DNA from 4 places in the Sinorhizobium sp. FG01 genome. Region 1 is predicted to be linked to each of the others. Evidence: riboswitches for the same ligand, from Rfam matches in the RefSeq annotation. Region 1 holds a riboswitch; each other region holds the start of a gene.
What was found. Region 1 has a riboswitch for cobalamin ahead of cobU (bifunctional adenosylcobinamide kinase/adenosylcobinamide-phosphate guanylyltransferase). Riboswitches for the same ligand answer to the same signal wherever they lie in the genome.
Positions count from the first base shown of each region.

Region 2: it holds a riboswitch for cobalamin, as region 1 does, so the genes downstream of both, CO656_RS15255 (aromatic ring-hydroxylating dioxygenase subunit alpha) here and cobU (bifunctional adenosylcobinamide kinase/adenosylcobinamide-phosphate guanylyltransferase) in region 1, are expected to answer to the same signal.
Region 3: it holds a riboswitch for cobalamin, as region 1 does, so the genes downstream of both, bluB (5,6-dimethylbenzimidazole synthase) here and cobU (bifunctional adenosylcobinamide kinase/adenosylcobinamide-phosphate guanylyltransferase) in region 1, are expected to answer to the same signal.
Region 4: it holds a riboswitch for cobalamin, as region 1 does, so the genes downstream of both, CO656_RS07165 (CbtB-domain containing protein) here and cobU (bifunctional adenosylcobinamide kinase/adenosylcobinamide-phosphate guanylyltransferase) in region 1, are expected to answer to the same signal.

Region 1 is NZ_NWTB01000003.1:410,310-416,030, forward strand. It holds gene cobN (cobaltochelatase subunit CobN) at 1-815, opposite strand, end outside; gene cobW (cobalamin biosynthesis protein CobW) at 1,041-2,105, opposite strand; gene cobU (bifunctional adenosylcobinamide kinase/adenosylcobinamide-phosphate guanylyltransferase) at 2,109-2,636, opposite strand; cobalamin riboswitch at 2,769-3,164, opposite strand; gene CO656_RS04685 (FecR domain-containing protein) at 3,400-4,377, shown strand; gene CO656_RS04690 (adenylate/guanylate cyclase domain-containing protein) at 4,431-5,721, opposite strand, start outside.
Region 2 is NZ_NWTB01000008.1:175,634-181,354, forward strand. It holds gene CO656_RS15250 (hybrid-cluster NAD(P)-dependent oxidoreductase) at 1-831, opposite strand, end outside; gene CO656_RS15255 (aromatic ring-hydroxylating dioxygenase subunit alpha) at 828-2,072, opposite strand; cobalamin riboswitch at 2,175-2,377, opposite strand; gene CO656_RS15260 (DUF6656 family protein) at 2,673-3,275, shown strand; gene CO656_RS15265 (L-threonylcarbamoyladenylate synthase) at 3,355-4,329, shown strand; gene CO656_RS15270 (FAD-binding oxidoreductase) at 4,389-5,721, shown strand, end outside.
Region 3 is NZ_NWTB01000003.1:277,662-283,382, forward strand. It holds gene CO656_RS04015 (NADP-dependent malic enzyme) at 1-393, shown strand, start outside; gene CO656_RS04020 (LuxR family transcriptional regulator) at 567-1,301, shown strand; gene CO656_RS04025 (acyl-homoserine-lactone synthase) at 1,456-2,100, shown strand; gene CO656_RS04030 (DUF2865 domain-containing protein) at 2,243-3,391, shown strand; gene bluB (5,6-dimethylbenzimidazole synthase) at 3,345-4,106, opposite strand; cobalamin riboswitch at 4,150-4,362, opposite strand; gene CO656_RS04040 (TolB family protein) at 4,405-5,229, opposite strand; gene CO656_RS04045 (NAD+ synthase) at 5,233-5,721, opposite strand, start outside.
Region 4 is NZ_NWTB01000004.1:350,589-356,309, reverse strand. It holds gene CO656_RS07185 (Lrp/AsnC family transcriptional regulator) at 1-345, opposite strand, end outside; gene CO656_RS07180 (cystathionine gamma-synthase family protein) at 473-1,756, shown strand; partial or broken gene CO656_RS07175 (glyoxalase superfamily protein) at 1,783-2,132, opposite strand; gene CO656_RS07170 (anthrone oxygenase family protein) at 2,171-2,650, opposite strand; cobalamin riboswitch at 2,829-3,106, shown strand; gene CO656_RS07165 (CbtB-domain containing protein) at 3,146-3,322, shown strand; gene CO656_RS07160 (CbtA family protein) at 3,500-4,285, shown strand; gene CO656_RS07155 (ferric iron reductase) at 4,356-5,192, opposite strand; gene CO656_RS07150 (glucoamylase family protein) at 5,204-5,721, opposite strand, start outside.

The DNA of each region.
Region 1 (5,721 bases):
ACGTCCGGCGCCGCCTCGGCAAAGATCGCTTCGAGAGTACCGACCGACACCTGATCCTTGAGGCTCGACACAAAGACCGGAAGCGGGCGCATGCCCTCCTCGGTCAGCGCCTCGATCAGGGCCTCGACCGGCTTGGTCTCGCCGCTCTGCACGAGGGCACGGTAGAAGCAGATGGCAACTGTGGGACGAGCTTCCTTCTTCCCTTCGGAAGTCTGCGCTCCCCCGACATCGCCGGCGATACGCACCCACTCGTCAACCCCGATCACGCCCCTGCCCGGCCACCAGATGCCGGCTTTCAGCAGCGGCCGCGCCGGTTGCGGCTTTTCGGCGCCATCGATCAGCGCCTCGGCATAGTCGAGGAACAGGCCGGCATTGTCCGCGCCGCCTTCGTTGAAATAGGCCCAGAGACGCTCACGGTCTTCCGCTGCAACGGTCGAGAAAGGGTCGAGACCCGGGTCCGGCTTGTCGTCCCCCGGCAGCACCGCAATCTTGAACTTGCCCGCCACCGCCGCGGCATAGAGCGCCTCCAGCACGTAGCGAAAATAGCTGGCGCCGCCGAGCGGCCGGACGACGATCAGCTTCGCATGTCGCGCGGTACGTTCGACGTAGGTGTCGACCGACATCGGATGCATGAGGTTCATGAGGCTGGCGATGCGCAGGCTATTCCCGCTCGCGCGCCGGCGATGCGCGGCGGCAATCGACGCAAGCTCGGTATCGGCCGCCGACAGGAACAGGATATCGGCCGGGCTTTGCCCGAGATCGATCGCTTCGTCGCCGTCGGCGATCGTGCCTTTCTGGGCTAGGAGGAGATGCATTGTTGCTTCCCGCTGGGCTCGTGAAGAGACCCCTCCCCAGCCCCTCCCCACAATGGGGAGGGGTTAGGTCGTGCCACACGCACTCTTTCCCCGAGTATCAGCCGTTCGTGCCATAACGCCGCCCCCCTTTGGGAACGAAAGCGCCGCCGCAAATGCCAGCCGAGCCCCTCCCCCTTGTGGGGAGGGGTTGGGGAGGGGCTCTTCTCACACGCGCTCAAAACAACCTCACGCCAGCGCCGAAATCGCCGCGCGCACGGCCGCCTCGTCCATGTCGTGCAGGCCGATGACGACGAGGCGCGTGTCGCGCGTCTCGCCGGGTGCCCAGGCACGGTCGTAATATTGATCGACCCGGCTGCCGACCGCCTGGATCAACAGACGCATTGGCTTGCCGGGTACGTCGGCAAAGCCCTTGAGGCGTAAAACGTCGTGCTCGGCGATGACGGCCTTGAGCCGGTCGATGAAGGCCGCCGGTTCGGCAATCGGGCCAAGTTCGACGACGAAGCTGTCGAATTCGTCGTGATCATGTTCCTCGCCGGCCTCATGCTCCATCTCGTGATGCGATTTGCGGTCGGCGATCTCGTCTTCCGTGCCGACGCCAAGCCCGAGCAGGATCGCGGCTGCCACCTCGCCGTTCTTGGCCTCGATCATCGCCGGCTTGCGGCTGATGCGCGAGGCGACTTCGTCACGCACGGACTTGAGGCCCGCAGCATCGATGAGATCGGTCTTGTTCAGAACGATGAGGTCGGCGGCGGTGAGTTGGTCCTCGAAGAGCTCTTCCAGCGGGCTCTCATGGTCAAGGTTGTCGTCATTGACGCGCAGCGCATCGACCTTGTCGTGATCGTCGGCAAAACGGCCGGCGGCAACGGCGGCGCTGTCGACGACGGTCACGACGCCATCGACCGTCACTTCGCTGCGGATGTCGGGCCAGTTGAAAGCGGCGACCAGCGGTTGCGGCAGCGCAAGGCCGGAGGTCTCGATGACAATATGATCCGGGCGGTTCTCTCGCTCGAGCAGCTTGGTCATGGTCGGAATGAAGTCGTCGGCGACGGTGCAGCAGATGCAGCCATTGGTGAGCTCGATGATGTCCTCTTCCGAGCAGGCTTCAGCGCCGCAGCCCTTCAGCACGTCGCCGTCGACGCCGAGATCGCCGAACTCGTTGATGATCAATGCGATCCGCTTGCCCTCGGCGTTCTGCAGCAGGTTGCGGATCATCGTCGTCTTGCCGGCGCCGAGGAAGCCGGTGATGACCGTGGCGGGGATCTTGCCCGACTGGGCCTTTGCAAGTGTCATGAATCAACCCTTCATTTTCAGCGGCAACCCAGCCGCGACGAAATAGACTTCGGCGGACTTCTCCGCGACGATTTGATGGAGGCGGCCGGCATGGTCGCGGAAGTCTCGCGCCATGCGGTTCTCCGGCACGATGCCGAGACCGACCTCATTGGAGACGATGATGACGCGCGCCTGCATGGCAGGCAGCAAGCCGGCAAGTGCCGCAAACTCGGCCGGCATGTCGCGCTCTTCCATCATCAGGTTCGTCACCCACAGCGTGAGGCAGTCGACAAGAATTACGCGCTCCGGTGCATCCAGTCGACGAAGCAGGCCGGAGAGATCGAGCGGTTCCTCGTGCGTTGCCCAGCCCTTGCCCTGCCGCGCGGCCTGGTGGCGGGCGATACGATCGCGCATTTCCTCGTCATAGGCGCGGCCGGTCGCAACATAGTGCATCCCGAGCCCCGAGGCTTCGGCGAGCTTCTCCGCGAAACTGGATTTCCCGGAGCGCGCGCCGCCGAGCACGAAGACCGGACCGGCATTGGAGAATGTCATCCGACCAGATCCCATGCGAGGAAACTGGTGGGGACAAAGCAACGATAGCAAGCGGACGCGTGACGGGCACGCGCGAAAGACGATAAATAAGCCACGACAACCTCCGTGCTGGCATTGGGGAGGACTCCCCCGGGCGATGCCCTGATGGACGGCAGGTCTCCTGGCTCTCGGCGTCACGGGCAAGCGCTGCGCACGCGGTGCCCAGCGCTATTGGGCCCGAACGGGTCCGCCTCGCCTTCCCGGCGTCTGCTGGCTCGTGAAGGCGGACGATTCGTAGAAAGAGAGGCGTCCAGCCCGGCTGCTCACGATGCCACGCCAGTGGCTTTTCCGGCGTGCCTCCAATTCCGCGACAACTGCCCCATGCAGTTTCACCGGAAGAGGTGCGGCATGCCCGATGGCGAACCCTGACCGTTCTACAGTCGCGGGGTCGGCTGCGATAAGGGCGCCCGGTGTGGGTCCGCCCGTCACATTCCCATTTACTCTCCCGCGCCGCTTCGGTGCGGGGGAACCATCCAATGCGTTAATTATGAAGCGGATGCGTCAAAGTCAATCGACGGTCTGCGACGCGAGGTCGGCAAGTTGCGGCAGCGCGAGGTGCGTCGCCAACTCGGCGCCTTTCTCCTAATCCGAACGGGTAGGCAGACGCCCGTCCCAAGCGCGTGATAAAACGGGCATTCGAACCCGAGGCGGCTCCGATGCTTCGCCACGATGTTCGATTATGTCCACGGCACTGAATTTGTCAGTTCAGCCTGGAGGGGGTGCGATGGCATATCTGCGTCGTGCCGCATTTGTCGCGCTGAGTGTCGCGCTTTACGGCTCCATGCCAAGCAAGGCCGCCGAACCGATTGGTCAGGCGATCCGGATCAAGACTGAGGTCAGCGGAGCGAGCGGACCACTGGTCGTCACGGACCCGGTGCACCGCGACGAGCGGATTCGGACATCCAGATCCGGCCTTGGCCAGTTCGTCTTCCGAGATGGAAGCAAGCTTGCCGTCGGTGCCGGCTCGTCGGTCGTCATCGACAAATTCGTCTTCGACGACTCGAGATCGGTGCAGAAGCTGACCGTCGCGGCGGCGAAGGGAACGTTTCGCTGGATCAGCGGCAACTCGGGGCACTCGGCCTACCAGATCCTGACACCGGCCGGAACCATCGGCGTTCGAGGCACGGTCTTCGACTTTTACGTCGGCGGAGACGGCACGACGGCAGTGGTGCTCCTGAGCGGCGCTGCCGAATTTTGCGGCCGAGGCGGCTGTCAACAGCTGACGCGGCGCTGCGACTGCGTGGTCGCCCGTCCCAATGGCGATATGACCGATACGCGACGGGTCGACCGAAGCATCCTCAGGACACTCGGCAACCAGCAGGCCTTGCCGTTCCTCTCCGGCAGGCAGCAGCTGTCGCCCGGATGGAGCGGCACCGGCTGCGGCCTTTCAGCTGAGATCCAGATCCGTCCAGATCGGGTCCGGCCGCTCGTCGCACCGCCACCCGAACCGGCTCCGCCTGTCGAGACGCCGCCCCAACCCAAGCCACCCAAACCCGACAAGCCTCACAAACCCGACAAGCCTCACAAACCCGACAAGCCTCACAAACCGGACAAGCCCCAAAAACCAGAAAAGCCGGGCAAGCCGGACAAACACGACAAGAGCTGGCACGATAAACCGAACAAGTTCGACAGGTCGGACAGGCCGCGCAACCGTGATTACTCGCACGAGCGGAGCAAGGACCGTTCGTTCGGACGACGGTGACTGTAATTGAAGTGCCGGAAAAGCGGCGCCTTTTGCATCAGTCGGCGAAGCACCTATTCGCCAGCCGCATCCTTCGCCGTCGGCTCACCAATGAAATGTTCGCCGCGCCGCGAAATCCGCCGATAGAACTCCGACAAGCCGGGCGTCAGCGCGGACGCCTTGAGCTTTGCCACGCCCAGCATGCGCCGGCTCTCGGGGGACCGTGCGCGCAAAGCGTCGACCAGCCGCCGATGAACTTCGAAGAGCTCGGCGAATTCATCCGACTCGGCCAGTCGCTCGTCGCCAACGACTCCAAAGAGCCTCGTTCGCGTGCTCTTACCCTTGAGCCCCAATGCTCCGGCCTCCAGCAGGGCGCAGCCGCCAGCCAAATTTGCCGTCGCCTCCGACACGAGGATATCGTAGCCGATCTCCTTGCAGGCGGATTCGATGCGCGCCGCCACATTGACGGTGTCCCCGACCGCCGAATAGTTGAAATGCGTCTCGGCGCCCATGTTGCCGACGCAGGCAAGGCCGGTGTGGATTCCAATGCCGATGGCAACGCTTTGCCCCGCCCCGAAACCGAAGGCATCCTTGTCATTGAGACGAGCAAGCGTTTCTCGCATCGCCAAAGCCGCGCGAACGGCCCTGCGAGGATGATCTCTGACATCGACTGGGGCGTTCCAGAAGGCCATGATCGAGTCGCCGATGAACTTGTCGAGTGTGCCCTCGTTTTCGATGACGTGTCGGCTCAGCGCATCGAGAAGCGTATTCAGGAACCCGACAACCTCGGTCGGCGCCAAACGCTCGCTGATCTCGGTGAAGTTGCGCACGTCGACGAACATGATCGTCAGCTCACGATCGTCTCCCCCGAGCCTCAGTGCGTTCTGCGTGTGCTCGACGCGATAAAGCAGCGACGGCGACAAATATTGGCCGAAGGCGCGCCGGACGACGCGACGCTCCCGGTCGGTCACCAGGAAGCGATAGGCCGTCGCGGCGAAATGCGTGACCAATCCGGAAAAGATCGGAGCAAGCGGGTCGAAGAGCAGTCCCGCGTAGAGAAACGCAGTCCAGGAGGCCGCGAGAGCCAAGCCGGTGATCAGCAACCCGCAGGCGAGCGCCACGCCGGGGCTGACGAAGGTGGTCACCATGACGAGGAGGGTGCCTGCAATGGCGATCGACAGGATCTCGAGCCCTTCGGCCCAGTCCGGGCGCGAGAGGAAGCGACCGGACAGGATCTGCTCGACGGCCTGGGCATGAAGCGAGACTCCCGGGACATTATGGCCGAGAGCCGTGGTGCGGATATCGAGCAAACCGGCAGCCGAGGTGCCGACGAAGACGATGCTGCCTTCGACGGCCGCCCTGACA
Region 2 (5,721 bases), on a different contig from region 1:
AGCGCCGGCCGCCGAGCCGGCGCGGATGGCGAGTTCCTCTGCCGCCGGCGCCGCCGCCGGCTGGAAGCTTTCCTGGTGGTAGCGGGCCATATCGAAACCGGCCCCCTCCAGCATCTCCCGAACCCCGCGCATGAAGGGTTCGGGGCCGCAACAGAAGACCGTTCGCTCCAGAAAGTCCGGTGCAAGCAGCGGCAGCTTCGTCGCATCGATACGGCCGCGCAGGCCGTGCCAGCCGTGACGCGCTTCGTGTCCTTCCACCAGGAAGCCGAGATTGAGACGCGGCATCTGGCGGGCGAGGATCTCCAGCTCCGGCTTGAACAGCAGATCCTCCGGCTGCCGGGCACAGGAAATGAAGGTCACATCCGTGTCCGGCGCGCAATCCGCCATCCAGCGCGTCATCGACATCATCGGCGTGATGCCGGAGCCTGCCGAGACGAACAGATATTTTTCGCCCGGATGGCGCACGAAGCTGAAATCGCCGAGCGGCCCCAGCGCCTTCAACGTCATGCCAGGCCTGAGATTGTCGAACATCCAGCGCGTGCCGATGCTGTTCGACTGCGCCTTGGCCGTGACCGCAACGGAAAGCGGGCGGGACGGCGAGGACGATAGCGTATAGGTGCGCATCACCGGTTCCTCGCCGACGGGGAGTTCCAGCGTCACGAACTGCCCGGGCAGGTAGCGGAACCAGGCCGGCCTGTCGGACCGGAAGGTGAAGGTCATCACGTCCGCGGTCTCGCCGACCGCGGAGATGCATTCGAGCAGGAACTGGCGATCTTTCCAGGGCTGCAGTTCGTCGAAGTGGTGAAAGGAGCGTGCCATTTCCATCGTCATGCCACCCGCGACAGAGGAGCGGCGCTGCCCTGCAGGCGATCCTGCATGAAGCGCGAATACCAGTCGACGAACTGCATGACCCCGCCCTCGTGTTCGGCCGAATAGGGACCCGGCTCATAGGCCGGCGAGCGGATGCCGAAGGCGTTTTCCTCGACGATCTGCCGGTCCTGGTCGTTGGTCTCGGTCCAGACATGGGTGAGGTCTTCGAGGGTATAGTCGACCCCTTCGACCGCATCCTTGCTGACGAGCCATTTCGTCGTGACCTGCGTCAGTTCCGGCCCGAGCGGCAGCACGCGGAAGGTGATCGCATGGTCGCCGAGGATGTGGTTCCACGTCGTCGGGTAATGGAAGAGCAGCAGCGTGCCGATGCGGTTCGCGCTTATGTCGCCGGAAAGCTGCTTGCGGACCGCCTTCTCGCCGGACATCGTATAGCTCTCCGCCCCGTTGATCAGCGGCATCCTCGTCATGCGGAACTGGCCGGTCGGCCCGATCTTGAAGGCGCTCGGCAGCCCCGCCGCCTCGCATCTCTCCCAATGGGCACCGATTTCCGGATCGTCCATGGCGCCCTGGACGCCCGTCACAGTCGGAGCCTCGGGATAGGTCCGGCAGAGTTCCGGATGGTTGGCGGCGCAATGGTAGCACTCGCGGTTGTTCTCCCAGACGAGCTTCCAATTGCCCTTCTCGACGATGGTGCTTTCATAGGCGACCTTGGTTTCGCCGAGGCGATGCGGCGCGAGATAGGCTGCAACCGTGTCGCGGAAGGGCTGGAAATCCATGGGCCGCTCGGCAAGGCTGATGAAGATATAGCCGCCGACCGTTTCGCAATTGACCGGCTTCAGGCTGTGCTGGGCCGGATCGAAATCCTCCGGCATCTGCCGGGCGAAGAGCAGCCTGCCATCGAGTTCGTAGGTCCACTGGTGATAGGGACAAACGAGCTTGGCCGAGGATCCCTTGTGCTGGGTGCAAACGCGCGAGCCGCGGTGGCGGCAGGAATTGTGCAGCGCTCGGACCGCCCCCTGGCGATCGCGCACGATGACGATCGGATAGTCGCCGACCTGCAGCGTGAAGTAATTGCCGGGACGCGGGATTTCGCAGTCGTGGCCGACGAATAGCCAGTCTTTGTACCAGATATTCTCCAGGTCCTGACGGTAATAGTCCGGGTCGATGTAGAAGGCCCGATCGAGGCTGTAGCCCTCGCGGCGGGTCTTCAGCTTGCGCAGCATTTCGTTCTGGATGTCCATGCCCATGTCCTCGTTAGCCCTGTTTCGGGCAGGCAGGACAGGAACCGCGCCGGAGAGATGCCGTGCGCCTTGGCTCCGATCCGGCTGCCCGCCGCAACCAGTTACGGTCGTTTTCCTCAAGGCTGGTTTCCGGGCTCTGGAGCGGCCCGAGGGCCCTGCCCGGCGCCTTCCCGGACGATTGTCCAGTGGCCTTATGCCGGGGGTTCACTCCACCACCGTTGCGGGGGCAGCGCCGGGATTTGACCGGCTTCCCAATTCTCCGCCCCTCCCTGCGAAGAAGCGGCACCTTGAGCAATTCGAATCTAAGCGGCCAGACAGGCTCGGCAATTGCCGGTGCGCGACATTCCATTCCAGAAAGACGACAAAGATTTTCGATGCGCGCGCGTTGGAAGTCCTGTGACATCTTCTATAATAAACAATGTGATAGATACATTTTTCGGCAAATGGCGCTTTTTTTTGCAGCGGCATCCAGGCCGCGAAGATCACGGGCCATTTTGCGACATAAAGCGATGCGCGGGCGCCCGAAATACTCTATTAACCATAGTGATTTAGCGTTCGCTGACGGTTCAGTCCGTTCAGCGACAAGTGACGCAGAGGTCGATGGCAAAAATCAGATATTACGACGCCTCAGGCAAACCGCAGGCGCCGGCGCCGAAAACGGCGGGCGGCCATACAGAGTTCCTGCGCACGGGCCGAATCGAGCGGCGCCGGCCGTGGTTGCCCGAACAGCGCCGCTACATGACGCATGAGGAAGTGGCAGAGAGAACCGGACAGAGATTACAGGCGGCGGGAGAGACGACACACAGGCGGATCAACGGCTTTCATGCCTCGATCCAGTTCCCGAAGATGATCTTCCACAGGACCCTCGCCGACAGTCCCCACCTCGGCTATTGCCATGTCACCGCGGCGCGGACTCATCTCGCTCGATCGCGAGACGTCACCTGGGCGTTCTACTTTGCCAACTTCTTCTCCGACCTCGGCGACGAGGCGCACTTCTTCGAACGCATACAGACAAGCTACTCGCGCATGTATTTCGCCGTGGCCATTCAACCCGGCACCGAAGAGGGGCGGATGGTCCTCGATCGAAATGTTCGGGGCAACGGCCTGATCTTCCGGACGCAGGACCCGAAGGTGGCGCTCAAGAACGTCCTGATGCTCGGCGCACGCGACGAAGCGCTGCGGCGGATCATTCGCAGCCTCTGACGCCGGTCAACGACAAAGAAAATCGTTCTGTTTTCCCTCCTCCTCCGTTAAGGAAGCGACGGAAAGGACCAGAACCGCCATGGCCGAAATCATCGATACGCGCAGCGAACCGGATCGGGCGATCGAAACGGCCTGCGCGGTGCTTTCCGAAGGTGAGCCCGTGGCGATCCCGACGGAAACCGTCTACGGCCTTGCAGCAGACGCAACGAGTGCCGATGCGATCAGCCGCATCTACGAGATGAAGGGCCGGCCGCGTTTCAATCCGCTGATCTGCCACGTCTCGGACATGGGAATGGCCGAAGCGCATGTGATATTCGACCCCATCTCCCGACGCCTCGCGGAAGCCTTCTGGCCGGGGCCGCTGACGCTGATTCTCACTCAGCGACCCGAAAGCACCGTGCACGCGCTTGCCTCGGCCGGCCTCGACACGCTCGGGATCCGCATGCCTGAAGGTTTTTCCCGGCGGGTGATCTCACATTTTGGGCGCCCGCTGGCGGCGCCGAGCGCCAATACGTCGGGCAAGATCAGTCCGACCAGCGCGGCCCATGTGGAGGCGGATCTCGGTGCGAAGCTGAAGCTGATCCTCGATGCCGGCCCGGCGGAAATCGGCCTCGAATCGACGATCATCAAGGTCGAAGACGGCCGGCTGCGGCTGCTTCGGCCGGGGGGTCTCGATGCGGCCGAGATCGAGGCGCTCGCCGGCCTTCCCGTTGAGCGGCCGGAAGCGGCCGGCGCGACGATCGAAGCTCCCGGCATGCTCGCCTCGCATTATGCGCCGGGTGCCGCGGTGCGGCTCAATGCGACGGACGTCCACACGGGAGAGGCGCTGATCCGCTTCGGCGGCAAGGCGCTGCCTGGCGAAGGCAGCGCGGCGATCGTCCTCGACCTCAGCCCAACGGGCAATCTCAGGGAAGCGGCCGCCAATCTTTTCGACTATATGAAAAAGGCAGATGCGAGCGGCGCTCGAACCATCGCTTTCGGGCCGATCCCGGGCGAAGGCCTTGGCGAAGCGATCATCGACCGGCTCGAACGGGCCGCAGCCCCGAGGATCTGACCGGAAGCGCGAGACCTGTGTGGTCCGGCTGTTTCGGCAATATAAATCGCAGGCAGGTCATGAGCACAGCAATCCCTTCTCCCGAACTGATCGCCTCGTTCACCGACATCGTCGGCCCCGGCCATGCGCTGACCGGACCGGCGGAGACGGCGCCCTATCTCGTCGAATCGCGCGGGCTTTACCGCGGCACGACACCGCTCGTGCTGAAGCCCGCCTCGGTCGATGAAGTCTCGCGCATCCTGCGGCTCGCCAGCCAGAGCCAGACGGCGATCGTGCCCCAGGGCGGAAACACCGGCCACGTGGCCGGCCAGATCCCGCGCGAGGGAAAGGCCGATGTGGTGCTTTCCCTTGAGCGGCTGAACCGCATCCGCGACATCGACCCGGTCGGCAATGTGATCGTCGCCGACGCCGGCTGCATTCTCGCAGACATTCAGAAGGCGGCGGACGACGTCGACCGGCTGTTTCCGCTGTCGCTTGGCTCCGAAGGATCGGCGCGGATCGGCGGCAATCTTTCCACCAATGCCGGCGGCACCGCCGTGCTTGCCTATGGCAACATGCGACAGCTCTGCATGGGGCTGGAAGTCGTGCTCCCGACCGGCGAAATCTGGGACGGTCTCCGACGCCTCAAGAAGGACAATACCGGCTACGACCTACGCGATCTGTTCATCGGCGCCGAAGGGACGCTCGGGGTCATCACCGGCGCCGTCCTAAGGCTCTTCCCGAAGCCGCGCGGCCATCAGGTCGCCTTTGCCGGGCTCGCAAGCGTCGAAGACGCGATCGGACTCTTCGAGCGGGCATCGAGCCTCTGCGGTCCCGCCTTGACCGGCTTCGAACTGATGCCGAGGCTCGGCATCGAGTTCACCACCCGCCACATACCGGGCGTTCGCGACCCGATGGAAACAAGTCATCCCTGGTATGCGCTGATCGATATCTCCACCTCCGACTCGGCCGAGAGTTCGGAGCAGATGGTGCAAAGCCTGCTCGAAGCAGGTGCAGAGGAGGGTCTCATCGAGAATGCCGTCATCGCCCAGAGCGAAGCGCAGCGAAAGGCGCTGTGGCACATGCGCGAGAGCATGTCTCCGGCGCAGAAACCCGAGGGCGGCTCGATCAAGCATGACGTGTCGGTACCGGTGTCGAGCATTCCCGCCTTCATGGCGGAAGCGGATGCGGCGGTCATCACGGCAATCCCCAACGCACGCATCTGCGCCTTCGGCCATATGGGCGACGGCAACATCCACTACAACATTACCCAGCCGGTCGGCGCGGACCGCGAGGCCTTTCTGGCCCGCTGGCACGAAGTGAACGCGATCGTTCACGCCATTGTGCTGAAATATAACGGATCGATCTCGGCCGAACACGGCATCGGCCAGTTGAAGCGCGACGAACTTGCGG
Region 3 (5,721 bases), 130 kb from region 1:
CGCGCTGCCCTTGTTTCCCATTCGAATTTCGGATCGCGCGAATCCGAGAGCGCCGCCAAGATGCGCGCCGCGCTCAAGCTCGTCCGCGAGCTGGCGCCCGATCTCGAGGTCGACGGCGAGATGCACGGGGACGCAGCCATCTCCGAAACGCTGCGCGAGCGGGTGATGCCGAACAGCACGCTGAAGGGCGAAGCCAATCTGCTCGTCTTCCCCAATCTCGACGCCGCCAACATCACGCTCGGCGTCGTCAAGACGATGACGGACAGCCTTCATGTCGGGCCGATCCTACTCGGCTCGGCGCTGCCGGCCCACATCCTTTCCCCCTCCGTCACCTCCCGCGGCGTCGTCAACATGGCGGCTCTTGCAGTGGTCGAGGCAAGCCATCCCGCCTGAGGAATGGCTCTCCGGTCTATCGCGCTTTAGGCGATTCCGCGGCAGCTTGCCGCGGAAATACAACCATGCATTGATCTAGTGAAAAGACTTGCACCGATTACGAAATATAGCACTAGACAAAAACCGGCAGGCTAAACCATGTTTATTCTAGGGGCATGAATCGGTGTTACGGCATGACTAATCAACAGGCTGTCCTCGATCTGCTGGATATCGTGGAATATGGCGGGTGTGCGGAACCGCAGCAATTCTTCGCCTTGATGCGTCGTACCTTCGATATTGCGCATCTTCTCTATCTGGAAGCGGAACCGACGGCCGAGGGTCTCAAGGTCTGCCGCCTGCATCACACCTTCGGCGCCTATGCCGAGGAGCTCTATCTGTCGCGCGGTCTTCACCGGATCGACCCTATCCTTCGGCTTGCTCTCGGAGGCGTAAGGCCTGTGGAATGGGCACCCGCACGCCGCCGCTTTCCCGAATGCGAGCCGCTCTTCGAGGCTGCAGAGGACCTCGGCCTGTCCACGGAAGGGGTCGCCCTGCCGCTGCCTTCGCCGGCCGGCCGCATGGCGCTGCTGGCGATCAGCGCCAACATGTCGCCGACGGAATGGTCCGAATATCGCCGCTGCCATCTGCGTGACTTCCAGCTGGCAGCCAATCTCTTTCATGCCTCGATGCTCGAGCGGACGATGGCAGATACGATCGACGAGCGCGATCCGCGCTTGACCAGCCGCGAAACCGAGGTCCTGACCTGGTCGGCAGCCGGCAAGAGCTATTGGGAAATCGCGACGATCCTCGGCATTTCCGAACGCACGGTCCGCTTCTTCATGAGCAATGCACGCCGCAAGCTCAATGTCGTGTCGAACACGCAAGCGGTTGCGCAGGCAGTCCGCCATGCGTTGATCCCCACCATCTGACGGGGGAATTTACCATCGGAGCTCGCTCCCGGCGCCGGATGCCCCACAAATTTTGTGGGAAAAATCGTTGGATTAAACTGTCACTACCGACAGTTACATGTGTCGCCCGAGCCTGACAGCATCGCTCCATCGCGCAAACACGATGGAGCGAAAGATGATCAGGATAGTGAACGGAAACGCTCGCGGAAAACATCCGCAGGCCATCGACGAGATGTTCCGGCTGCGCAAGCGCGTCTTCCACGACTTCTTGAAATGGGACGTCAGGACCGAGGGCGATTGGGAAATCGACCACTACGACAAGGCCAATCCGCTCTATGTGATGTCCTATTCGCCGGAAACCGGGAAGCTGCGTGGCTCGCTCAGGCTCCTGCCGACGCTGGGGCCGAACATGCTGGATGATACATTCCCGGTGCTGCTCGGCGGCAACCCGGAAATCCGGAGCGCTTCGGTCTGGGAATCGAGCCGCTTCTGCATCGACCCGGATATTTCCCAGGACCGGTCTTCGAACCAGGTGACGGTCGCCGCCGCCGAACTGATGTGCGGCGTCGGCGAACTTGGCCTTGCCTCCGGCATCAGCCACATCGTCACCGTCACAGACGTCTTCCTTGAGCGGATGTTCCGCCGCATGGGGTGCCCCGGAGAACGGATTGCCGAGCCGCACAGGATCGGCAATGTCTACGCGGTCGCGGTCGCCTGGGAAGTGTCGAGAAGCCTGCTTCGACAGATGAAGGCCGTTGCCCTCATCGAAGGCACGGTGCTCGAACGGCCCATGTCGCTCGAAACTGCAAGGGCGGCCTAATCATGGCCGGGCCGTTCAGGCGGCCCGGCCCTTCCTGTCTCGGAACACGTATTAACGCAAACGCCGTCTTGTCGTTGCGCCCTCACCCTAACGTCGTATGATGTGACTACAGGCGCCCCTGTCCCGCGATCAGCGGAGCGAAATGCAGGAAAGACGAGTGTCAGTGTCCCGATCCACTGCGTCCTTGAGGATGATGCACCTTGCGGCCGCTCTGCTGCCCCTCGCCTTGGCTATGCCTGGGCAGGCATCGGCCACCGACGTCTGCGCGCGCCTCAGCGCCCGCCTCGCAGAGCTGCCGGCGGCGTTCACGACAAACGCCAATCTGCGCGATTTCACCGGCGCGGTTTCGCGGCAGAACATCGAACTTCGCCGCGCCAGGAACGAAAGGCGGCGCATGGAATGCAGCGACGAGTCCGTCGTCTACATCGAAAGCGAAAATGCGGCTGCCTGTGCCGAGCTTGACGATGCGATTGCGCGCATGGAGGACAATCTCCACACGCTCAAGGCCCAACGCCGGCACCTGATTTCGAAGGGCAATGAGGACATGCGCCGGCGGATCCTCGCCGCCATGGAATTGAACGACTGCTCGGGGGACGCCGCTCCGAACTGGGACGAGACGGTTCCGGATGAATTCGGCACCGAAGAGGCGCGCGCTCATCGCAACATCCTCGAAAGCTTCCCGCCGGACGGCGAGGACTATCCGTTGCTGTTCGATGGTCCGACCGACGATTTCACATTCATGGAGAACGGCGCGGCAGGCGGCTTCAGGACCATGTGCGTGCGGACCTGCGACGGAGCATTTTTCCCGATTTCGTCGAACGCCACGCCGGCCGACTTCGGACGCGACGCCGAGCTTTGCCGGGCACGATGCCCCGGCGCCGATACGGAACTCTATTATCACGTCCTCGCCACCGAGGAGAGCGAGCAGATGGTTTCGGCGTCCACGGGAAGGCCGTACAGGGAACTCCCCAACGCCTTCGCCTATCGTGTGCGCGACGTCGGTTCTCCCGGCATCTGCGGCTGCCAGATTCCGAAGATCACGACGGATCAGAACAAAAGCACCACCTCGGGAACCAAGCTTTCGGTGGTCAGCCCTTCCGTCGTGACGATCGAGGGGCCGTCTGCACCAGCCTTCGGACCAGCGGGGGCAAAGCCCGTGGAAGAGCGCCCCTATGATCCGAAGAGCAGCAAGGTCCGCGTTGTCGGTCCTGCCTTCCTGCCACAGGAAGAGAGCGCGATCGATCTCAAGAACCCTCGGGGATCGCGTTACCAGCCGCTGCAGAACGAGTGACACCTTCCCTTTGGGCGGTCGTTACGAGGCTGTCGCGGACGCCCCATCCTTCGTCGAAAACGAGGTCCTCGAGCGGCAAGCGTTGCCGCCAGCCCTTCACCGCCAATTCCGGCTGCTGGTAGAGGCGATCGACATAGCCAAGGCACAGCCAGGCGACGATTTCGATGTGCTCCGGAATTCCGAGGATATCTTTGACCTCGTTCTCGTGGAAAATGCTGACCCAACCGACGCCGACGCCTTCGGACCGCGCCGCGAGCCAAAGATTCTGCACCGCGCAAACCGTCGAATACACGTCCATTTGCGAATTGTGCGTGCGGCCGAGCACGACGGCGCCGCCGCGGGTCCGGTCGCAGGTCACGCAAATGCCGAGCGGCGCCTTGCGTATGCCCTCGAGCTTGAGTGACCGGTATTTCGCCTGCGCCTCGCCCGAAAACATTCCGGCTGCCTCCTCATTGGCGCGCTGGAAAGCCTGCCAGACCCTCTCCCGCGTCTCGATTCGCCGTACGAGCACGAAGTTCCACGGCTGCATGAAGCCGACGGACGGGGCACGATGCGCCGCTTCGAGCAGGCGGGCGATCAGCGGTTCGGGCAGCGGTTCGGGCAGGAACTCGTCGCGCACGTCGCGGCGCGTCTCGATGGCACGATAGACGGCGGCGCGCTCGTCCGGCGAAAAGGCACCGGCCGCCGCAAGGCAGCCGTTCGGGTCAGGCAGCATCGTTCGATCCCCAACAATGCGCAACCTCCCGCCGTCCGCGCGGGGCCGGTCTATCTCGCCAGGCCGGTCTTCTGACTTCGGATCACTCGGCTGCGCCACCTTCCCAGATCGCATCAGGAACCAGTGGCAAAGCTCTGAAAATACTCAGAACTCTTTTGGCGCAGACGTCACCGTCACAGCGTTGGGCACGTGCCGGAATTCTACCGGCTTCCCGATTCTCCCGCAGCAAGCGGGCACCTGACGGCCGCATATGGGCACAGCCGCCGGCGAAACGCAAGGCGGGGGCGCCGCGTCCTGCTCAAGCCGGCCGATAACGCACGAAGGCGAAGGCATCGCCGTTGGGCGACCAGTTCGGAACGTTCATCGTCCCCTGCCCGCCGAAGAGTTCGAAGAGGACACGCGCATTGCTGCCTTCCGGATCCATCAGCCGAAGCCGCACATCGAGATCGCGCGGATGGTCGAAGACCTCGCCGTCATAGGACAGCACCAGCAGATGCCTGCCGTCCGGCGACGGGTGCGGGAACCAGTCACCATAAGGGCTGTCGGTGATGCGCTGGACATCGCTGCCGTCCGGCCTCACCCGCCAGATCTGCATGCGGCCGGTGCGGCTCGAATTGAAATAGATCCACGCACCGTCCGGCGACCAGTCCGGGCCGTCGTTGCGGCCCTCGCCATGCGTCAGGCGCCGCTCCTCTCCGCCATCGACCGAAATCGTGTAGATGTCGAAGATCTGGTCGCGGATCCCGCAATAGGTCAAGGTTTTCCCATCCGGGGACCAGCCGTGCCAATAGGACGGCAGGTTGCGCGTCACCAGTCGCGGCGTGCCGCCCTCGGCCGGCAGCAGATAGATCGCCGACTTGCCGAATTCGGTCTTGTCGCTGATCGCCAGCGTTTTCCCGTCCGGCGAAATGCCGTGATCGTTGTTGCATTGCCCGGCAAAGCCCGTGTCGATTTCCACGGGCTCGGAACCGTCAAAGGCAAGCCGATAGAGCCTGCCGTCGCCGTTGATGATCAGTGATTTGCCGTCCGGCGACCAGTTCGGCGCCTCGACCAGCCGCTCCGTCTGCCAGACGACTTGCGTCTCGCCGGTGGCAATATCGAAAATCTCCACCGAACTGCGCATGATCTACCCTCGGTCGCGGAAACGGTTGGTGATCGGATAGCGCCGGTCCCGGCCGAAATTCTTCTTGGTGATCTTGACCCCGGGAGCCGACTGCCGCCGCTTGTATTCGGCGATGTAGAGCAGGTGTTCGATCCGATGCACCGTGGCCTCGTCATGCCCGCGGGCGACGATTTCCTCGGTACTCAGTTCCTTCTCCACCAGGCACTCGAGAATGTCGTCGAGGACCGGATAGGGCGGCAGCGAGTCCTGGTCGGTCTGGTTGGGCCGCAGTTCGGCCGAGGGCGCCTTGTCGATGATGTTCAGCGGGATGACCTCGCCGGAGGGGCCGAGTGCTCCGGGCGGCACAGCGCCATTGCGCCAGCGCGACAGTGCATAGACCTGCATCTTGTAAAGGTCCTTGATCGGGTTAAAGCCGCCGTTCATGTCGCCGTAGAGCGTCGCGTAGCCGACCGACATTTCCGATTTGTTGCCGGTGGTCACCACCATCGAGCC
Region 4 (5,721 bases), on a different contig from region 1:
ACTCATCACCTTCAGCACGTAGTCGCGCGAGCCGGTGACGAGGTGGCATTCGAGCACCTCGTCCCAGTCGCGGATCGCCTCTTCGAACATGACGATCTCGTCCTCGTGCTGGCGGCTGAGGCGGACCGTGGCGATCGCCGTCATCGTCCAGCCTTCGATGACCGGATCGACGAGCGCCGTATAGCCGCGGATGACGCCGGTTTCCTCCAGACGCCTGATCCGCCTGAGGCAGGGAGACGCAGAAAGGCCGACGCGCTCGGCCAGTTCGTTGTTGGTGATCCGGGCATCGGCGACCAGTTCCTTCAGGATGCGGCGATCCATCTCGTCGGCAATTTTCTGCGTCATCTTGCTGTAACCTCGGCAAAAACTTGCGCTCATCAAAACGAAGTGATCGCAAATAGCAAGGATCAGCCCGGGCGTTTGATATAAATTGGCGGATAGTGGAGTCCGCTAGCGCCCAGGGAGAGAAACCATGACCGCGCCGCATCCGTCGAAGACCCATATCGGCAACCACAAACTGCATCCCGAGACGCTGATGCTGAACTACGGTTACGATCCCGAGCTCTCGGAAGGCGCCGTCAAGCCCCCGGTGTTCCTGACTTCCACCTTCGTGTTCCACTCCGCCGAGGAAGGCCGCGACTTCTTCGATTTCGTCTCGGGACGGCGCGAACCGCCGGCGGGCGTCGGTGCCGGGCTCGTCTATTCCCGTTTCAATCACCCGAACAGCGAGATCGTCGAGGATCGGCTTGCCATATACGAACGCGCCGAGGCCGGCGCGCTCTTCTCCTCCGGCATGTCGGCAATCGCCACGACCCTGCTTGCCTTCGTGCGGCCCGGCGACGCAATCCTGCATTCACAGCCGCTATACGGCGGCACCGAGACGCTGCTCGCCAAGACCTTTCTCAATCTCGGCATCCACGCAGTCGGCTTTGCCGACGGCGTCGATGAAGCGGCCGTCAGCGCCGCCGCCGAGGAGGCCATGAGCAGGGGCCGGGTCGCCGCGGTCCTCGTCGAAACGCCGGCCAATCCCACCAACAGCCTCGTCGACGTCGCGATGATCCGCCGCATTGCCGAAAAGATCGGCGAAAGACAGGGGCAAAGGCCGATCGTCGCCTGCGACAACACCCTGCTCGGCCCGGTCTTCCAGCACCCGATCGACCACGGCGCGGACCTGTCGCTCTATTCGCTCACCAAGTATGTCGGCGGCCACTCCGACCTGATCGCCGGCGCCGTGCTCGGCTCGAAGGCGCTGATCAAACAGGTGAAGGCGCTGCGCGGCTCGATCGGCACGCAGCTCGACCCGCATTCCTGCTGGATGCTCGGCCGGTCGCTCGAAACGCTGTCGGTCCGGATGGAGAAGGCGAACGAGAATGCCCGGATCGTCGCCGAGTTCCTGCGCGACCACCCGAAGGTCGAAGGGATCCACTATCTGCCCTTCCACGACGAAGCCTCGCCGGTCGGGCGGACCTTTGCCGCGCAATGCACCGGCGCCGGCTCGACCTTCTCCTTCGACATCGCCGGCGGCCAGGAGGCAGCCTTCCGTTTCTTGAACGCCCTGCAGATCTTCAAGCTCGCCGTCAGCCTCGGGGGCACGGAATCGCTTGCGAGCCACCCGGCGGCGATGACTCATTCGGGCGTGCCGATCGAGGTGCGGCGCCGGATCGGCGTGCTCGAATCGACTATCCGCCTGTCGATCGGCATCGAGCACCCGGACGACCTCGTCGCCGACGTCGCGAACGCTCTGACGACCGTCTGATCCATTGAGCGGGGGCCGTCCCCCGATCAATGCGTCAGAATATTGACTACGTTGCCGAACGGATCGCGCACGAAGAGCGTCGCACACCCCAGGGTTCGTCAGTGATGTCATAGACGATTTCGATGCCGGCCGCCTTCGCGCGCCGATAGACTTCGTCGACATCGTCCACCTCGATCGAGAGCGCCGGCACCGGCGTTCCCGATCCGCCTTCAATGGCAAAGCTGACCTGCGGCATTGCCGATCCGCCTTCCGCCGCAAAGGTGACCAGCCAGCCGTGATCCATCACCACGTTGAGGCCAAGCAGATCCGTATAGAAACTGCGCGCGCGTTGCGGATCGGATACTTGAAGATTGGGCACGATGCGTCGGACTGCCATTGGATCCTCCCCAGTTTCATCGTCCTCTTTCCTAGGCTTCAGCCGCGTTGAAAGCCAAGCGTGAAAAGGGCGAGCGAAGCTATCGAAGCGATCGTGCGGACATGGTTCCACCAGACCCAATCGGTCAAGTAGCGCTGCTGCCAGACTTCGGTGGCGGCCTCGACCGAAGTGGCATTCGCCAGCGCGTTGTTGAGCGGAACGTTAAAGACCATCGTCACCGCGAATGTGCCGGCGAGGTAGACGAGTCCGCCCGCCGCCAGGAGATAGCTCCCCTCCCCGCCCCAGATGAAAGCGGCAGCTATGAGGATCACGCCGAGCAGCGCCGTGCCCATGAAGGCGGCGAAGAACAACGGATTCTGGATCACGACGTTGATCGCGTTCATGGCAGCAACGCCCTGCTCCGCCGGCAATCGCCGCAGCGCCTGCATGATGCAGACGGAAAAGACGAAGAAGAGCCCGGCCATAAGTCCGGATCCGATGACGGCGGCAAAGGACAGGGCAGGAACAAGGGCAAGCATCGCACGGACCCCGGGTCGATCGTGCGGCCTGCGGCCGCACGCGCTGCCCAAGAGATAACCGACCAATGCGATATAGTCATCAGGAGTTGTTCCCCATGTGGCGGGCAACGCGAAATGCGCGCAACCCTCTCCTCCACTTTCCACCGCGGCGCGATTGACATCATTGGCGGCCACACCTAATCATCGCTGATCGGTTGGTTCCCGGAATGCGAACGTGTTTCGGGAGTAAACGGGAATGTGACGGATGGACCCAAGCTGGGCATCTCAATCACTGCCGACCCCGCGACTGTAGAGCAGCGTGAATTTGCCGTTCCGGAGCAATCCGGAAGAAGCCACTGGAACAGCCGCGAGAGGGCGGTTCGGTTCTGGGAAGGCGAGGCAAATCCTTGGTGACTAGGCTAGCCTGGGCACCTGACGCTGCGAGCCAGGAAACCTGCCAAGCGATACGGGCATAGTGCCCAAGGGGAATATCCCATTGCCATCACGGAGGTTGTCATGGCTACGTCTACAGTTTCGAGCATTCCGCTCTCCCTCAGCGACCGTCTGACCGCGGGCATCATCGCCCTCATGATCGGTGGCTTCCTCGTTTTCGGTGCCGGCCTGGCGAATTCGGCCGTGCTGCACGACACGGCACACGACACGCGCCATTCCTACGGCTTCCCCTGCCACTAAGCGAAGTCATGGAGCGCCTGCCGCGTTCCACACCAAACGATACAACAATCGACCCTCCGGTGCTCGGAGCGCGCGTCGTGCGTCTGGCACGCGCCCGCGCCTTCAAGCGCCGGCTTGCGTCGATGGAATCGGGCCGGCTTACCGCAAGGCGGCCACGCCCGCTGAGGAAAATCGACAATGATCGTCAAGACACTTCTGGCCGCGGTCGTGGCCGGGCTGATCGCCGGCGTCTTCATGACCGGCGCCCAGGAATTGCGGGTCACGCCGCTTATCCTGCATGCGGAAGAATTCGAGGGCGAAGCGCCGGCTGCAACCGGGCAGCCCGCCGGCGAGCAGCCGGCCACGGATCATCAGCAGCATTCGTCGCTGAAAGGATCCCAGATGTTAGGCGAGATGCTCGCAGCACTTTCGCCGGTCACCCCCGCCTATGCCCATGAGGGCGAAGAACACGAGGAAGGCGGCATCATGTTCGGCATGAGCCGCTTTTCCGGCACGCTTGCCGCCAATCTGGTCACCGGCGCCGGCTTCTCGTTGCTGCTTGCAGGCATCAGCCTGATGATCGGCTACCCGATCACGCTTGCCAATGGCGCGCTCTGGGGCGCCTTCGGCTGGCTCGCCGTGCACCTGCTTCCGGCCGTAGGCCTGCCGCCGGAACTGCCGGGCTTTCCGGCGGCCGAGCTTGGCGACCGGCAGCTCTGGTGGGGGGCGACGGTGCTACTCTCGGCCGTGGGACTCTATCTGCTGGCACTCCGCCCGGAAATCGTCGCCAAGCTCGCGGGTCTCGTCCTAGTCGCCGCTCCCCATCTTTATGGTGCGCCGCAGCCGCTCGACATTTCCAGCAACGTGCCGGCTGTGCTCGGCGCCGAGTTCGCCGTCGCCGCGCTTGCGACGACGCTCGCCTTCTGGCTGGTGCTCGGCATCGTCTCCGGTTTCATCAACGACCGGTTTCTCCGGGCGCACTAACCGGCCCCCGCGCCTTCGCCGCTTGTCCTCTCCCCGCCTGCGGGCAGCACGCGGGGAGAAGGCAAGGGTCTCATTTGCTATCGAGCAGGTGGGCCCGCAGCATCTCTCGTCGAAGCTCGGGCTCGAGCAGCACGCAGGTGTCGCAGAAGCTGCCGCCCTCGGCACGATAGAAAAGGCAACAGCCGCCGCGGATCCGGTAGGTCCTGGAGCGAAGCTCTCCCCCACTGCCGGAGGCCGCTTCGATCTTTTCGTAGTGAAGCTGCCGCGAGGCAAGCGGCGAGTGGGCCTTTTTGACGATCGCCAGCGCCTGCCCCGTCGCCCTGTCCTCCCGTTGCCGCCGCCGCCCGATCTCCAGGAAAGCGCCGGCGAGACTGTCCGCGGCCAACCGCCATTGCGCGCGCGCTGACAGGCCGCAGCGGCGTTTCAGCAGCGCGATCACCGGCTTCAGATGCGCAACGAAGGCATCGTGAAAGCGTCGAGTCGGCTCGTCCGGCTCGATCTCACTCTCGCTCCGCGGAAGGTCGACGAGGAAATGAAAGCGGCCGGCCACAAGCGACCTCCCGTCGCGGGCACGCAAATAGGTTTCGAAACGCAGGCCCGCGACCACCGGAACAAGGCCGCTCACAAGATAGATCGCGCCCGCCGCAAGGCTCAGCTGATGGCTGTAGAAGGCGACCAGGTGCGCCGCTCGAATCTTATCGTCCATGCCGGACGCGAAACGGTCCTGATAGGCCAGGCAGGTCTCGAGGTTTGCCGGCTTCGACCAGAAAGCGTCTGGCGATTGGAAATGTGCGTCAGAGGTCGCGACCGAACAGGCGACCTCCGGAATGGAGGCCGCCAGCCATTCGATCGCGGCAGCCGCCTCCATGACCGCTCTGCTTTCCCGCTGCCGATGCCCCTGCCCCATGCTCCGTCCCATCAAGCCGCGCCGGGTGTCAGCCAGCCCCCTTCGAATCCAGCCCTTTTCAGCCCCCGGCTGAAGTCCGGGATACTGCGCGTCAGTTCCCAGATGAGGCCGCTTCTCCAGTTCTCGATCATCATGACGGACAGCCCCTGGTCAAGCCCGACAATCCTGTCGTCGACCCAGCCCTCGCGCCCTGCGCCCGGCAGGCTCGGATTGAAGCCGCCGGGAAGGCGGCCGTCGCGAAGCAGTGCCGGATAATGCGCGAGCAGATGCGAAAGGCTATCCAGGCAGTCGTCCGGTGCGAAGGGCAGTCCGGCAAGCGGAGCCCAAGGGACCAGGGTCCCGTCATCGGCGCCGAACGGAGCGCCTCGTGCCGCATAGCCCAGAAGCCTCTGCCGCCGGCCGTCACGCAGCCGCATCCAGCCCTTCGGCGCATGGCAGGCGCTGAAGCCCCAGAGGTTGCGGCAATAGCCGGAAAAGCCATGAGGATTCTCTTCCGCATGCGCCCGCTGAAGCGCGATCGCTCGGCAGC